DNA from 4 places in the Kitasatospora saccharophila genome. Region 4 is predicted to be linked to each of the others. Evidence: riboswitches for the same ligand, from Rfam matches in the RefSeq annotation. Region 4 holds a riboswitch; each other region holds the start of a gene.

Region 1 (3,819 bases), on a different contig from region 4:
CTGGCCCGCTCGGCGGGGGCGAGGCCGTTCAGCAGCTGCTGGGCCCTGGCCAGCCGCTGCCGGACGTCCTCCTTGGCGGCGGACAGCTGCCGCCGGGCCTGCTCCAGCTCGGCGAGCTTGGCGCCGGCCTCGTGCCGCCGCTCCTCCAGCCGGCGCTGCCGCTCGGCGAGCTCGCGCAGGCTCTCGGCCTGCCGGGAGGTGGCCTGTTCGAGCGAGCGGGCGCCGGTCAGGTAGCCGGAGGGGTCCTGGTCGAGCATCAGCCGGACGGTGGGGTCCACGCCCTGGGACCGGTACTGGTCGGCGGCGACGGCGGCCAGGTCGCCGCGCATCCGGTTCAGCTCCTCCTGCCCGGCGGCGACCTGGTCCTGCAGGCTGCCGGCCTCGGCCTGGAGCCGCTGCTGCCGCTCCTGGGCGGCGTTGTACTTCTCGGACGCCTGCTCGGCCTCCTCGTAGAGCTGGTCGACCTGGGTCTTGACCTCGCCGCGGCTCACCGGCTCGGCCGGGCTGAGCGGGGCGGCGGCGGCCCCTCCGACGGTCAGCCCGAGCGCGCCGGTGGCGGCGGCGGTGAGCGCCAGGGCGCGGGCCAGGCGCTGGACGCCGGGCAGCGGGGTGCGACGGTGCACGGACACGTGCGACGGCTCCGTTCTGCGGCCGGCCTCCGCCGCCGTCCGCCGTCGGACGGCCGTCCTCGCGGGGGCCCGGGGGCAGAGGTTAGCGAGTCGGATCGATCCAGTCCAAACCCCGACAGGAACGAATATTTGACCGCGAATCGGACGCCAGGACGAGAACGGCCCGGCACCCCCTGCGGGGTACCGGGCCGGAGGCCGTGCCGGACCGTCAGATCCGGACGATCCGGTTGATCGGCATGACCGTCGCCGACTCGTAGCGGACCTGCGCGCCGGTGTGCGGGGCGTGGACGATCTGCCCGTTGCCGACGTACATGCCGACGTGGTGCTGGTCGCCGTAGTAGATGATCAGGTCGCCCGGGCGGGCGTTGGCGATGTCGGTGCCCAGGTTGGTCCCGGCCCCGGCCTGCGCCTGCGAGGTGCGCGGGATCGACACGCCGGCCTGCTTGTAGGCCCACTGCATCAGGCCGGAGCAGTCGAAGGTGCTCGGACCGGCCGCGCCGTAGGAGTACCAGCTGCCGAGCTTGGAGACCGCCGCGCCGACCGCGTTGCCCGAGAAGCTGGAGGACGCCGGGGCGTTCAGCTCCACCCGGACGGTGTCGCGGGAGGCGCGCTGCGCGGCGTCGGCCTTCGCCTTGGCGTCCGCGGCGGCCTTCGCCTCGGCGGCGGCGAGCTGGTCGCGCTCCTGCTGGGTCAGCGTGTTGAGCAGCTCCTGGGCCTTGGCCAGCTTCGCCTTGACGTCGTCCTTGTCGGCCTGCAGGGCCTTGGTGGTGGTGTCCAGCTCGGCGAGCTTGGACTCGGCCTCCTTGCGCTGGGCGTCGAGCTTGGCCTGCTCGGACTTGAAGGTCTTGAGCAGGTCCGCCTGGGTGGAGCCGACCGCGTTCAGCGTGCCGGCCTCCCCGAGGAACGAGTCCGGGCTGCTGGAGAGCATCAGCTGCATGGTCTGCGGCATGCTGCCGCTGCGGTACTGCTCGGCGGCGATGCCCGCCAGGCCCTCCTGCGCGGTGGTCACCTGCTCCTGCTGCCGGGCGAGCTGGTCCTGGAGCTGGCCGACCTGCTTCTGCAGCTCCTGCTGCTTCTCGACGGAGGCGTTGAGCGCCTCCGTCTTGACCTCGGCCTGCTCGTTGAGCTGGTCGACCTGCTGCTTGACCTGGTCCTTGGTGGGCGCGGGGTCGGCGTGCGCGCCGCCCTGGGCGGACAGCGCCACGGCAGCGGCGGCGGTGGCAGTGAGAATCGAGACCCGGGCACGGCCGACGGGCTTGGGACGGCGATGGGACGCCACGAAGGCGGACTCCTTCTTCCTCACACCGCCTACCGGGTGAGCTGACGGGTTCGGGCCGGAAGAGATGTGCCCTACGACGCCTCACCGACCGCACGCGGCCGTCCCGGCGCCGATTCACCCCGGGGGAACGTGGTTCCCCGGCTCCGTTAGACAGCACCCCCGCAGGGGTATCCCCGTCGGCAGACCCGGTGTTGACGGTCTGCCCGCTGCGTCACGGACTCGGCGGCGACCCCCGCCGCCGCCCCCCTTGGGCGATCGACTCTGCGGTGGTCGAAGCACGACCCTAGTAACCGATCCGTGATCCGTTCAAATCCTTGTCGGAAAAAAATCTGATTCTGAATCAAATACCGCGAGGAATCTGACCGAACGTGATCGATTACTTACACAGAGCGTAATAATTCTCACGATACGGTCGGGAAATGCCTCGCCCGGACGTGTCGCGGATCACAGGGGGATCTCGACCCGTCCGGGCGTGTCACGATGCGTCAGTTGTCGCCCTATGGGGCGTTTGTCCGATTCTTCGGACCGTCAGACCCGGCGGATGGTGGAGATCGGCAGGGTGTCGACCTTCATCGTCTTCACCACGTCACCGGTGCGCGGGGCGTGCACCACCAGGCCGTTGCCGATGTACATGCCGACGTGGTGCCGGTCGCTGTAGTAGACGACCAGGTCGCCGGGCTGCGCGTTGTGCCAGTCGGTGCCCACGTTCACGCCGTAGCTGCCCTGCGACTGCGAGGTGCGCGGCAGCGAGACGCCGGCCTGCTTGTAGGCCCACACCATCAGGCCCGAGCAGTCGAAGGTGCTCGCACCGGTGGCGCCCCAGACGTACGGCGAGCCCTGCTTGCCGAGCGCGGCCGCCACCGCGGTCGCCGCGTAGCCGCTGGCCTGCGGCAGGGTGGACGGGTCGACCCGGGAGGCGCTGCGCGAGGCGGTGCCGCCGCTGCCCTGGAGGATCGCGGCCCGGTCCGCGGCGTTCAGCTTGGAGAGCAGCTTCTGCGCCTCGGCGAGCTTGCTGTTCACGTCGTTCTTGGCGTCGTTGAGCGCCTGGGTCTGGGTGTCCAGCTCGTGCAGGACGGCCGCGGCCTCCTGCTTCTGCTGGTCCAGGCGGCGCTGCTGGTCCTTGAGGGACTTGAGCGTCTCGGCCTGGGTGCTGGCGGCCTGGTCGAAGGAGGACGCCTTGGTCAGGTACTGGTCCGGGTCGGCGGAGAGCATCAGCTGCATCGACGGGTCGACACCGCCCTGCCGGTACTGGTCCCCGGCCACCGCCGCGAGCCCGGAGGCCAGCTCGGTCAACTGCTCCTGGCCGCGGGCCACCTGGTCCTGCAGGTCGCTGGCCTGCTTGCGCAGCTGGTCGGCCCGCTCCTTGGCGCCGTTGTACTTCTCGGCCGCCTGCTCCTGCTCCTCCAGCAGCTTGTCGACCTGCGCCTTGACCTCGTCCTTGTTCGGCTGGGCCGGGGCGGCGTGCGCGCTGGCCTGGGCCGTCAGGGCGACCGCGGTCGCGGCGGCGGCGGTGAACACGGAGATCCGCGCACGGCTCGGCTGCTTGGGACGGCGGTGGGAGGCCAAGGGGGTGCTCCTTCTTCCTGCTGGACTCACCCCAAAGAGTGATGGTCCGGAATATAGGTTTGACGCCAGACCCTAGTGAAGTCCCCACCCCCGCGTCCACTCCCGGGGGGCTTCCGGTCCCGGGCACCCGCCCCCCTTCACCGGACCGTCACACTCCGGTCGCCCCGAGGTCCCCTGACCCCGTCTCAACTGCGCCTCTTCAGCTGCGCGCGAGCCGGTTCAGCAGCAGCACCGAGGCCACCGGCCGGGCACCCGCCTTGCGCACCCCGTCCGCCACCTCCCGGTCGGCGGAGACCACCACCACCGGCCGCCCCTGCGGCTCGGCCCGCACCAGCCGGCGGATCA
Region 2 (3,819 bases), on a different contig from region 4:
GCACCGCGAACAGCACCCCCACCAGCCGCTCGGCGGCCTCGACCAGCTCCGGGCCCGGATCCGGGTCCGGCACCTGCGGCAGCGCCGCGTACCGCCGCGGGTGCGCCAGGGCGTACCCGGCGTAGGCGGCCAGCAGGGCGCGGACCGCGCCGTCCCGGGAGTGCCCGAGGACGGCGGCGGCCAGGTGGTCGGCCAGCTCCCCGGTGGTGCGGACGGCGACCAGGCGGCGCAGTTCGGGCAGGCCGCCGGCCACGTGCTTGTACAGCGACGGGGTGGCCACCCCGGCCCTGGCGGCGACCGCGGCCAGGGTCAGCGCCTCGGCGCCGCGCTCGTCGATCAGTTCCAGGGCGTGGTCCACCACGGCGGCGGTGGAGAGTCCGGCGCGGGGCATCAGCGGGCGGTCCCGTTCTCGTCGGTCGGTCCGGCCGGGCCGTCGAGCTCGGCGAGGAAGGGCAGCAGGGCGTCGGCGACGGCCTGCGGGCGGCCGGCCATCGGGTAGTGGCCGGCGCCGGCGATCATCACCTTGCGGCCGCGCAGCGCGGCGGCCTGCCGGTCGGCGACCAGCTCCGGGTCCGGGAAGTCGGGATCCCGCTCGCCCATCAGCACCAGCGCGGGCACGTCGACCGCCGCGCACCAGCCGACCGGCGCCGAGTCGCCCTTCAGGTAGCCGCGCAGCGCCGCCTTGCGGGCCGGCTCGCGGAGCATCGCGGCCAGGCCGGCCCGGTACTCCTCGAAGTCGGCGGGCCGGGCGGCGGCCGGGTAGTAGAACTTCTGCATCGAGCCCCACAGGCCCGGGAAGGCGCTGACCAGCGGGGCGGCCAGGCCGAACAGCGCCTTCTGGAAGGCGTTCAGCGGCAGGTTCTCGATGAAGGCGTCGACCAGCACCACCCCGCCGGTCCGCTCGGGGGCGAGCGCCGCGGCCCGCACCACGGTGGCGCCGGTGTACGAGCTGCCCACCAGGACGGCGCCGCGCAGGTCCAGGTGCTCCAGCAGGGCCACCAGGTCGTCCGCGATCGCCGCCGGGGTGTGGTCGGTGAAACCGGTGGAGGACTCGCCCATGCCGCGCAGGTCCATGGTGACCACCCGGTGCCCGGCGGCCCCCAGCAGCGGGGCGAGGAAGCGGTAGACGGCCCGCCGGTCGAGCATGCCGGGCAGCAGGACGACCGGGGTGCCGGGGCCGGCGGCGTCGTCGAAGGCGATCCGGCCGCCGGGGACGTCGAGGTACCGGGTGGTGGTGCCGAGGGTGCTGTTCATCGCGGGCCTCCTGGGCGGGCGTCGTCCGGCGCTCCGGGCTCGGTGCCCGGCTCCTGCCGATAGCCATAAAGCTAAGGCTAATAGCCTTAGCCGTCAAGCCCGGCGGGTGCGCCCGTCGGCGGGCGCGCCCCGGATCCCGTCCGTCCCGGGCCCCGTCCGTCCCGGACCCTGTCCGGCTCAGATCCCGTCGGCCCGGAACGGGTCGTGCTCGGAGAGCAGCTTCTCCAGCCGGGCCTGGTCGACCCGGCTGGTGATCGCGCCCTCCTCCTGGCGGTCCCGGATCACCTTGGCCAGCGTGAACGCGGAGGTGACCTGGTAGAGCAGGCCGACGGCGAGGAAGGCGCGCATCCACGCGCTGACCGGGAGGTAGGCGACCCCCAGGGCCAGGGCGGCGGTCGCGAACGCGAAGGACGCGACGGCCTGCAGGTAGTAGGCGGACGTGGTGCGGCGGGGTACGGGAGCGGTCATGGGGCCAGGGTCCCGCCGGGGCGCGGGCAGGTCGTGAGTACGGATACTCAACTGCTCCGTCACGGTCCGTCATGGCCGGATCCGGGTGCATCGACGAACCGTCACAAATCGCCCATAGGGCGTCAGGAAACTTTCACTGCACCCAGGAAGGCGCTTGGAATCATGGGGTCCATAGGATTAACGTTTGATAACGCAGCGCGGTCGGCAACGCCGTAACCATGCGGCACCGTGCGCCACGCCTAATCCATCCGGTCCTGCCCCGCGGCAGGTCCAGGAGCCGGGGAACCACGTTCCACCGGGGTGAATCGGGACGGCCCTGGGCCCGACCGTAGGAGACCTTCCACCTCCGAACCCGTCAGCTAACCCGGTCGGCGGCAGGGAAGGAAGGAGCGCGCCCCCGTGGCGTCGACCTACACCGAGAGCACCGGCACCCAGCTGCTCGACCACCCGGTCGAGGCCGAGCCCGTCCGGCACCGGCTCCCCCGCCAGGCCCGCACCGGCGCGCCCCTGCTGGGCGTCACCGCGATGACCGCCGCGCTCGGCGCCACCGGTCTCGCCGCCGCTCCCGCCCAGGCCGCCCCCGCGCCCGCCCCGGCCCCGGTCACCGCCGCCGACGAGGTCTCCGACGACCTGCTCGCCGCCGACCCCGGACTCGCCCTCGCCGCCCGCATCCTGCAGCAGGCCGACGGGCAGCGCACCGACGCCGAGGAGTCCGCCCGGCTGGCCGCCGCCCAGGAGGCCGAGGCCAAGCGTGCCGACCGGCGGGCCGAGGCGACCACGACGGCCGCCGCACCCGGCACCGACCGCTCCGCACCCGCCCTCCCGCTCACCGGCTACCGGCTGGGCGACGGGTTCTCGCAGGCCGGCCTGCACTGGGCGCACCTGCACAACGGGCTGGACTTCGCCGCCCGCACCGGCACCCCCGTCACGGCCGTCGCCGCCGGCACCGTCACCGCCGCGGGCTGGTCCGGCACCTACGGCTACCGCGTCGTCCAGACCCTCCCCGACGGCACCGAGCTCTGGTACTGCCACCTCGCCCGGATCACCGCCGCCCCCGGCGAGGCCGCGCCCGGCACCCTCCTCGGCACCGTCGGCTCCACCGGCAGCGCCACCACCCCGCACCTCCACCTGGAGGTCCGCCTCGCCGACGGCTCCCCGGTCGACCCGCTGCCCTGGCTCCGCCACCTCGGCCTCCAGCCGTGACCGGCGGCCGCGACCGCCGGGGCCGCTGACCCCGGGACCGCGGCCGACGCCCCGGCACGACCGTCGCGCCCTCAGCTCGCCTGGCCGGTCGGCATCACGGTGACCTGCTGGAGGTTGACCCGCGGCGGCAGGGCGGCCAGGAAGCCGACCGTCCTGGCGATGTCGCCGGGGGTGAGCCACTCCATCGCCTCCTTGGAACCGTCCAGCCAGGCGAGCGCGCCCCGGTCGGTGACGTGCGACTGGAGCTCGGTGTCGACGATGCCGGGCTCGATCGCCGAGACCCGGACCCGCTTGGCGCCCAGCTCGGCCCGCAGGTGCAGCGAGAGGTGGGTGACGTACGCCTTGGTCGCGGAGTAGACGGCGAAGGTCGGGAAGAGGTTCCGCGCCGCGATCGACGAGGTGTTGACCAGGTCGGCGACCCCGCGCTCGGCCGCGGCCGCGACCAGCTGCGGGGTGAACGCGCCGATGACGTTCATCAGGCCGGACACGTTCAGGTCGATCTGGTGCTGCCACTGCTCCACGGCCAGCTCCTCGACCGGCGCCGGGAGCATCACCCCCGCGTTGTTGAACAGCAGGTCCGCGCCGCCCAGTTCGGCGGCGACCCGGTCGGCGGCGGCCCGCACCGAGACCGGGTCGGTGACGTCCGCGGCGATCGCCAGGGCGGTGCCGCCGGCCCGCCCGATCCGGTCGGACAGCGCGGCCAGCCGCTCGGCGCGGCGGGCCAGCAGGACGACCCGGGCGCCCAGCCCGGCGAGCTCCTCGGCGGTGGCCGCGCCGATGCCGCTGGAAGCGCCGGTGACCACGGCGACGCGGCCGGTCAGCGGCCGGTCGGCGGGTGCGGCGGGGGCGGCGGCGGGAGTGCTGGTGGATGCGGACATGGTGGGCCTTCTTCCG
Region 3 (3,819 bases), on a different contig from region 4:
TGATGGCCTCGGTGATGAGGTCGAGGGCCTCGCGGTTGGAGTCCAGGTTCGGGGCGAAGCCGCCCTCGTCGCCCAGGCCGGTGGAGAGCCCGCGCTCCTTCAGCACGCCCTTGAGGGTGTGGTAGACCTCGACGCCCCAGCGGACGGCCTCGGAGAAGGACTCCGCGCCGATCGGGGCGATCATGAACTCCTGGATGTCGACGTTGGAGTCCGCGTGCGAGCCGCCGTTGAGGATGTTCATCATCGGGACGGGCAGCACGTGGGCGTTCGGGCCGCCCAGGTAGCGGAACAGCGGCAGGTCGCTGGCCTCGGAGGCGGCGTGCGCCACGGCGAGGGAGACGCCCAGGATGGCGTTGGCGCCGAGCGAGGACTTGTCCGGGGTGGCGTCCAGGTCGAGCATGGCCTGGTCGATGAGGCGCTGCTCGGTGGCGTCGTAGCCGACCAGCTCGGGGCCGATCTGCTCGATCACGGCGAGGACGGCCTTCTCGACGCCCTTGCCGAAGTAGCGGCTCTTGTCGCCGTCACGGAGCTCCAGGGCCTCGAAGGCACCGGTGGAGGCACCCGACGGGACGGCCGCGCGACCGGTGCTGCCGTCGTCGAGACCGACCTCGACCTCGACCGTGGGGTTGCCGCGGGAGTCGAGGATCTCACGGGCTACGACGACATCAATGGACGGCACGAGTGCATCTCCTAGCGGAAGCGGATGTGTGGTCGTTACGACCAGAGCCTAGCCGCACAGCGCCGTGCGGCCACGCCCGGCCGGGCCCCGTCTCACGGTGTGGCCCGGCTACTCGTCGGTAGTTCACCTGTTTGACGCCCGCTCCGCCGCTCCCGGCGGCGCGAACTGCTGCGCACGCGCCGGGAGCGGACGGACGGTCAGGGGACGCGGCCCTCGTCAGGGCTGCGGCGGGGCCTCGTCAGGCCGCCGGGCCGGGGCGTCCCACCTGCCGGGACCGGTGCCGGGCCGGGCTCAGAGGGAGAGCACCTGGCCGGGCAGGATCAGGTCGGGGTCGGCGCCGATCAGCTCGTGGTTGGCCTGGTAGATCCGCTCCCAGCCGCCGGACACGTTCCGCGCGGCGGCGATGCCGGAGAGCGTGTCGCCGTCCTGGACGGTGTAGCCGCCGGCGGGCGCGGCCTGCGGGGCGCTGTTCTGCGGGGCGGCCTGGGGTTCGGCGGCGGGGGCCTGGGGCTTGGCAGCGGGCTCGGCCGGCTTCTTCGACGGCGAGCTCTTCGGCTGCTGGGGCGCGGTCGGGCGCTCCTGGGAGCGCGAGGCGGTGTCCTCGGAGGTGTCGGCGGGCGCGCCGCCCTTGGCGAGGCCGGCCCGCTTGGAGCAGACCGGCCAGGCGCCGGGGCCCTGGGCGGCGAGCACCCGCTCGGCCACCGCGATCTGCTGGGCGCGGCTGGCCTGGTCGGCGCGGGCCGCGTACTGGCCGCCGCCGAAGGCGCGCCAGGTGGAGGAGGTGAACTGCAGGCCGCCGTAGAAACCGTTGCCGGTGTTGATGTTCCAGTTGCCGCCGCTCTCGCACTGGGCCACGCGGTCCCAGGTGTCGACGGGGGCGGCTGCCGCTCCGGTGGCGGCGAGCAGTGGCAGGGCCAGGCCGACCGAGGCCACGCCGGCGGCGGCGATGACCTTCTCGGCCTTGGTACTACGGCGGTGACGAGCAGCGTTGGAGAACAGCACGGGACTTCCTCTCCGCACGCCTGCGAGGTGAGCTGTCGGGTTCGGACCGGGAGGCTGGCCCGGCCGCCGGACGCTCCGGACGCGGTTGCGCCCGTTGCTCGGCGGCTTCACCCCAAGCCGTTGGGACCACGGCGTTCACACTGGTTCCCCCGCTCCTGTCCGGTACCTGGTAGGTGGCCCGAGGACGCGGCGGACAGGACTCGGCGTGCCGCGATCGGGGCCCGCAGCTGCGGGCATGTCGGAGAGTAGGCAAAGCTGACGAGCAATCACAAGCTCATATCACCATGATCACGCCGAAATCACGGATCTTCGTGTCACGTACACGAACGATCCCGGTATGTCCGGATTGATTCCGAGCAGGCGTGCGACGCGCGCCCCCGCCCCGGCGTGTCGTCGGCCCTGCGCGGCGGCGTGTCGCGGGTGCTGAAACGGCGTCAGCGGGGCGTGAAGGAGACCGGGAGGTCGCGCAGACCGCGCATGATCAGCCCGCCCCGCCAGCGCAGCTCGGCCGGATCGGCCGCCAACCGAACGTCCGGAAGCCTGGTCAGTAGGCTGCCGATCGCGCGCTGCCCCTCAAGCCGGGCCAGCGGGGCGCCGATGCAGTAGTGGATGCCGTGACCGAAACCCAGGTGCGGGTTGTCCGAGCGGGCCAGGTCGAGGGTGTTCTCGGCGGAGAACCGGGCCGGGTCGCGGTCCGCCGCGGCCAGCACCACCAGCACCGGGTCGCCGACCGGGATCTCCACCCCGCCGATGGCCAGCGGCGCGGTGGCGAACCGCCAGGTGGCCAGCTCCACCGGGCCGTCGTAGCGCAGCAGTTCCTCGACGCCGGTCTCCAGCAGGCCGGACTCGCCGCGCCCCAGCGACTCCTGGAGCAGGGTGCGCTGGTCCGGGCTGCGCAGCAGCGCGTACATGCCATTGCCGATGAGGTTGATGGTGGTCTCGAACCCGGCGAAAAGCAAGATGAAGGCCATCGCCGCGGCCTCGTTCTCGCTCAGGTGCTCGCCGTGGTCGCTGGCCCGGATCAGGCCGGAGATCAGGTCGTCGCCGAGGTCGGCGCGCTTGCGGTGGATCAGGTCGGCCAGGTAGCCGCGGATCTGCTTGACGGCCCGGCCGACCCCTCCCCTCTTACCGCCCACGTGTCGGATCATCATCCCGGCCCAGTCGCGCAGGTCGTCCTGGTCCTCGGCCGGGACGCCGAGCAGGTCGCAGATCGCGTAGATGGGGAGCGGGAAGGCGAACTCGTGGATCAGGTCGGCCTCGCCGCGGCCGGCGAAGGAGTCGATCAGCCGGTCGGTGATCTCCCGCACCCGCGGTTCGAACTCGGCCACCCGGCGCGGGGTGAACGCCTTGGAGACCAGCCGGCGCAGCCGGGTGTGGTCCGGCGGGTCGATGTTCAGCAGGTGGGTCATCAGGTCGGCCTGCCGCTCGCCGGGGATGCCGACCCGGCCGCTGCGGTGGGCCTGCTCGCTGTGGTGCGCCGGGTTCTTGGACAGCCGGGCGTCCGCGAGCGCCTGCCGGGCGTCCGCGTAGCGGGTGACCAGCCAGGCGTCGACCCCGCTCGGCAGGGTGGTGCGGTGCACCGGCGCGTGCTCCCGCAGCCAGGCGTACGCCGGGTAGGGGTCGGCGGCGAACTCCCAGGTGAACAGTGGCGGCTGGGGTGCGTGGGGCTGGTCTGGCATGTCTTGACCGTATCGGGAAGCGCCGGTGCGTGAGTCTGGTCACCTGGTGGGTAATCCCTGTTGCGGAGCGTCGGGGCGAGCCTACGATCCTCCGATAACCACCGTGGGCGGCGTGCGGGTCGGCCACGGGTGCGCGCTCTGAAAGGGGAGCAGGCCATGCGAGTAGCCGGGGCAGTGGTGGTCATCGCGGTGCTCGACGGGGGTTCGGGGGCCGACCTGGCCCGCCGGTTCTCCGCCGCCGGCGCCGCCGGCCTGCTCATCGCCGACCTGCGCCCCGGCATCGCCGAGGACCTGGCCGCCGAACTCGACCGCCCCGGCTGCCCGGTGGTCGGCGTCTCCGGCGACATCCACCACCCGGCGGACATCGCCGCGCTGGTCGACACCGCCGTCAAGCACCTCGGCCCGATCGACCTGTTCGCGGTCGCCGGCCCGGACGGCGAGCGGATCGTCCAGCTCGCC
Region 4 (3,819 bases):
GGCGGAGAGCTCGCCGACGGCGTCCTCGTCCAGCCGCCACAGCGGGACCGTCCCGCCGGTGCGGGCGATCGCCACGGCCAGCGTCTCGGCGGCGTCGGCATCCTCCGCGACCGCCAGCACCGCCCCCGAGTCCCGGACGATCCACTCCGCCTGCTCCACCGCGGACGTCGGGTACACCGGCACCACGCACGCGCCGGCCGCCCAGGCGGCGAAGTCCAGCAGCGTCCACTCGTACCTGGTCCGCGACATCAGCACGATCCGCGCGCCGGGGCCCACCCCGACCGCGAGCAGGCCGCGGGCCAGCGCCGCGACCTGCTCGGCGAACTCCCGGGCCGTCACCCCCCGCCAGGAGCCGTCCGGCCGGCGGCGGGACAGCACCACCGCCTCCGGCGCGGCCTCCGCGTTGCGGAACGGCAGGTCGCCCAGGTTCCCGCCCGCGGGCGGCGGCACCAGGTACGCGGCCCTGGCCTCGACCACCCGGTCGCCGGTGCGCAGCACCTCCACGGGCGGACGGGCGGCGCGGGCGGCACGGGCGAGGGGGTGTGCCATGAGCGAACTCCCTTGGACGGGGGTGGGGGTCCGCCCAGGGTATGTACTCGCCAGTAAACTTACTAGACGGTAAGTTACTTGACAGTTGCGGCACTTGCGCCACCAGGGGAGCGCCGTCAGGGGCAGGGCTCTCGTCGGGGCGTCAGCCCTCTTCGGGGGTGGGGGGCTTGGGGAGGAGGCGTTCGCCGTCGCGGGTGCCGCCGGTGCGGGCGATGGTGCGGCGGTCGGTGGAGAGGTAGTCGCGCAGGACCAGTTCCACCGCGTCCTGGGGGGAGGTGGTGCCGGCCCGCATCATCACTTCCAGGGCCAGGTCCGCGTCCAGCGTGATCGTCACCTTCGCCATGCCGCCGCTCCCGGTCGTCGAGCCTTCTCTCAGGGCGAGGATAGGCCGCTGCCCCCGGGGCCGACCAGGGTCCCCGGGGGCAGCGGCGGTTCACCGCTCGCGGATCAGACGCGGCCCGCGAAGTCGGGGGCCCAGTCGGCGATGGTCTCGGTGCGGACGCCGGAGCGCGGGTTCGCGGCCTCGACGTACTTGCCGTCGCCGATGTACAGCGCGACGTGGTAGACGCCCGAGTTGGCGCCGTTGTTGGACCAGAACAGCAGGTCGCCCGGCTGCAGGCTGTCCAGCGAGACGCGGGTCGAGTAGTCCGCCTGGTCGGCGGCGACGCGCGGCAGGCTGATGCCGGCCTGGCGGAACGCGGCCTGGGTCAGGCCCGAGCAGTCCCAGCCGCCGTTGCCGGTGCCGCCGTAGACGTACGCCTGGCCGAGCTTGGACAGCGCGAAGTCGATCGCCGCGGCCTTGGAGCCGGTCGCCTTGGTGGCGGTGGTCGCGGTGGTGGCGGTCGTGGTGGTGGTCGCGGTCTTCGCCGTGGTGGTGGCGGTGCTCGCGGTGCCGGTCGAGGACTTGGTGGTGGAGGACTTGGTGGTGGAGGACTTGGCGGTGGAGCCGCCGTTCTTCCAGGACGAGCCCTTGTACGAGGAGGAGGACTTGGTGGCCGGCGCGGACTGCTGCGCGGTGCTGCTGCCGCCGCCCAGCGAGAGCTGCTGACCCGGGTAGATCACGTCCGGGCCCTCGGTGAGGACCGAGCGGTTCAGGTCGTACAGCTTCTGCCAGCCGCCGTCCACGTGCTGGCTCTGCGCGATGGCGGACAGCCAGTCGCCCGCCACGACGGTGTAGCTGCCGGCCGACTGGGTGTCGGTGGCGGCCGGGGCGCTCTGCTGGGTCTGGGTCTGGGCCTGCGACTTGCCCTGCGACCAGGAGTGCTGGGACTGGCCCTTGCTGCTGCCGCTGGACTGCGACTGCGACTGCGACTGCGACTGCGAGGAGCTGCTGCTGTCCGAGCCGGTGGTGGTGGCGGTGGACGAGGACGAGGAGCCGGAGGTGTCGACCTGGGGGGCGGCGCCGCCCTTGGTCAGACCGGCCTGGACGGAGCAGACCGGCCAGGCGCCGGGGCCCTGGACGGCCAGCACCTTCTCGGCGACGGCGATCTGCTGGTCCTTGGTGGCCAGGTCGGCGCGCGAGGCGTACGCGGTGCCGCCGAACTCGGCCCAGGTGGAGGAGGTGAACTGCAGGCCACCGTAGAAGCCGTTGCCGGTGTTGATGGACCAGTTGCCGCTGGACTCGCACTGCGCGACCTTGTCCCAGGTCGCCACGGTGGCGGCGGAGGCGGTGCCGGTGGTCAGGCAGGGGATGGTGAGGCCGATGCCGACGACGCCGGTGGTGGCGATCAGTCGACGGGCTCGCTTGGCGCTGATGGGCAGCATGAAGAAGCGTTCCTCTCCCACGCCTGCGAGGTGAGCTGTCGGATTCGGGCTGGAGTTGCCCGGCCGCGCGCACCGCGTGGTGCGCCCGGCTTCACCCCAAGCCCCGTACGGCCTCTCGGCCGCCCGGGGCGACTTACCTGGTTCCCCCGCCCCTGCCGTGGTGCGTTGATGCATGAGCCGGCCCACCCGGCGGCAGGACTCGGCGTTCCGGGTGAACTGGGTTCGTGTGTCCACGAACGTGGGCAGGAGATTAAGCGGAATTAAGGATGATTCGCAAATGCCTGTGACCGCCGTCACGGTGTGCGAAATTCGCGACCAAGGAGCATTCGGCGAACTCCCGCACCGCTGACCGGGCCTGGCCGCGCGTCAGGCGATAGCTGATCTTGTGCCCGTTTTGGGCGTTATGCTGATCGGTGAGTGAATATTCGGCATATGTGATGGTTTCTCGAGAGGCATTTGTGCCCGATTTCTGATTCGTCCGGTGCGCCGGGGCCCGCGGCGGGGCCGTGGCCGAATGGTCGAACTGATGACTGACGGTACGTCAGGATGCTTAAGCGAAACGGAAGTCGCCGCTTTTCGGTGGCCGTTCTGCCTATGCTGCCCCCGACGACGCGGGGTCGCGGGCCCCGGAAGGGCGGCCGAGGTGGAACAGCAGCGGAACGGCGAGCAGCCGCCGGCGCGGCACCGGCGGCCGCTGGTCGGGCGGCGCAGGATGCTGACCTGGCTGGCGGTCGGGACGGTGACGGCGCTCGGCGGGGGAGTGGTCCTGCGGCAGTCCCTGGCGGGGGCCGACGAGCCCGCCGCGCGGCCCGCCCCGGGCGGCGGCAGCGGCAGCCCGGCGGGCCACCGGCACGGCACCGGCGCCCCGCCGCCCGCGTCCGGGAGCCCGCGACCGTCCGCGCCGCCCCCGCCACCCCCGCCGGTCGACCAGGGCGGCCGCAAGTGGTCGGACGCCGGGGGCTGGGGCGGACGGCTGCCCGGGCCCGGCAGCGCGGTGCGGATCACCGACCGGGTGGTGCTGGACGCCGACGCGAAGGTCGGCTCGCTGCTGGTGGAACCGACCGGCTCGCTGGTGTTCGCCGCGGACCGGTCGCTGACCCTGGCCAGCAGCGGCAACGTCGAGGTGCGCGGCACCCTGGCGCTCGCCCCCGACGGCGCGCACACCCACGTCCTGCGCTTCCCCGAGGTCGACGAGCGCCGCTTCGCCGGCGGCGGCATGACGGTCGTCGACACCGACACCGGCCTGTGGGTCACCGGCCAGGGCTACCTGCGGCTGGACGGCGCCCCCCGCACCGCCTGGACCCGCGCCGCCACCGCGCTGAAGCCCGGCGACAGCACGATCAAGCTGGCCGCCGCCCCCACCGGCTGGCAGCCCGGCGACGAACTGGCCGTCACCCCCACCGCGCCGCCCGACACCGACGACTTCTCCACCTCGTACGACCTGGTGACCGTCGAGCGGGTCGACGGCGCCACCGTCACGCTGACCGGCCCGCTGAAGAACGCCCA

The links. A riboswitch is a leader RNA that binds a small molecule or an ion and turns the genes downstream of it on or off. The one in region 4 is predicted to bind cyclic di-AMP.
Region 1: it holds a riboswitch for cyclic di-AMP, as region 4 does, so the genes downstream of both, ABD345_RS24345 (C40 family peptidase) here and ABD345_RS05340 (transglycosylase family protein) in region 4, are expected to answer to the same signal.
Region 2: it holds a riboswitch for cyclic di-AMP, as region 4 does, so the genes downstream of both, ABD345_RS28920 (M23 family metallopeptidase) here and ABD345_RS05340 (transglycosylase family protein) in region 4, are expected to answer to the same signal.
Region 3: it holds a riboswitch for cyclic di-AMP, as region 4 does, so the genes downstream of both, ABD345_RS20780 (transglycosylase family protein) here and ABD345_RS05340 (transglycosylase family protein) in region 4, are expected to answer to the same signal.

What each region holds. Positions count from the first base shown of each region.
Region 1 is NZ_BAAANS010000035.1:47,242-51,060, forward strand. Features, by position in the region: gene ABD345_RS24340 (C40 family peptidase) at 1-629, opposite strand, end outside; gene ABD345_RS24345 (C40 family peptidase) at 838-1,908, opposite strand; cyclic di-AMP (ydaO/yuaA leader) riboswitch at 1,919-2,074, opposite strand; gene ABD345_RS24350 (C40 family peptidase) at 2,437-3,474, opposite strand; gene ABD345_RS24355 (NYN domain-containing protein) at 3,674-3,819, opposite strand, start outside.
Region 2 is NZ_BAAANS010000047.1:39,621-43,439, forward strand. Features, by position in the region: gene ABD345_RS28905 (TetR-like C-terminal domain-containing protein) at 1-391, opposite strand, end outside; gene ABD345_RS28910 (alpha/beta fold hydrolase) at 391-1,254, opposite strand; gene ABD345_RS28915 (YiaA/YiaB family inner membrane protein) at 1,432-1,722, opposite strand; cyclic di-AMP (ydaO/yuaA leader) riboswitch at 1,949-2,111, shown strand; gene ABD345_RS28920 (M23 family metallopeptidase) at 2,122-2,925, shown strand; gene ABD345_RS28925 (SDR family oxidoreductase) at 2,997-3,803, opposite strand.
Region 3 is NZ_BAAANS010000027.1:103,674-107,492, forward strand. Features, by position in the region: gene eno (phosphopyruvate hydratase) at 1-679, opposite strand, end outside; gene ABD345_RS20780 (transglycosylase family protein) at 971-1,681, opposite strand; cyclic di-AMP (ydaO/yuaA leader) riboswitch at 1,685-1,863, opposite strand; gene ABD345_RS20785 (cytochrome P450 family protein) at 2,116-3,360, opposite strand; gene ABD345_RS20790 (SDR family NAD(P)-dependent oxidoreductase) at 3,517-3,819, shown strand, end outside.
Region 4 is NZ_BAAANS010000005.1:13,414-17,232, reverse strand. Features, by position in the region: gene ABD345_RS05350 (AMP-dependent synthetase/ligase) at 1-549, opposite strand, end outside; gene ABD345_RS05345 (hypothetical protein) at 692-892, opposite strand; gene ABD345_RS05340 (transglycosylase family protein) at 997-2,313, opposite strand; cyclic di-AMP (ydaO/yuaA leader) riboswitch at 2,319-2,488, opposite strand; gene ABD345_RS05335 (hypothetical protein) at 2,957-3,819, shown strand, end outside.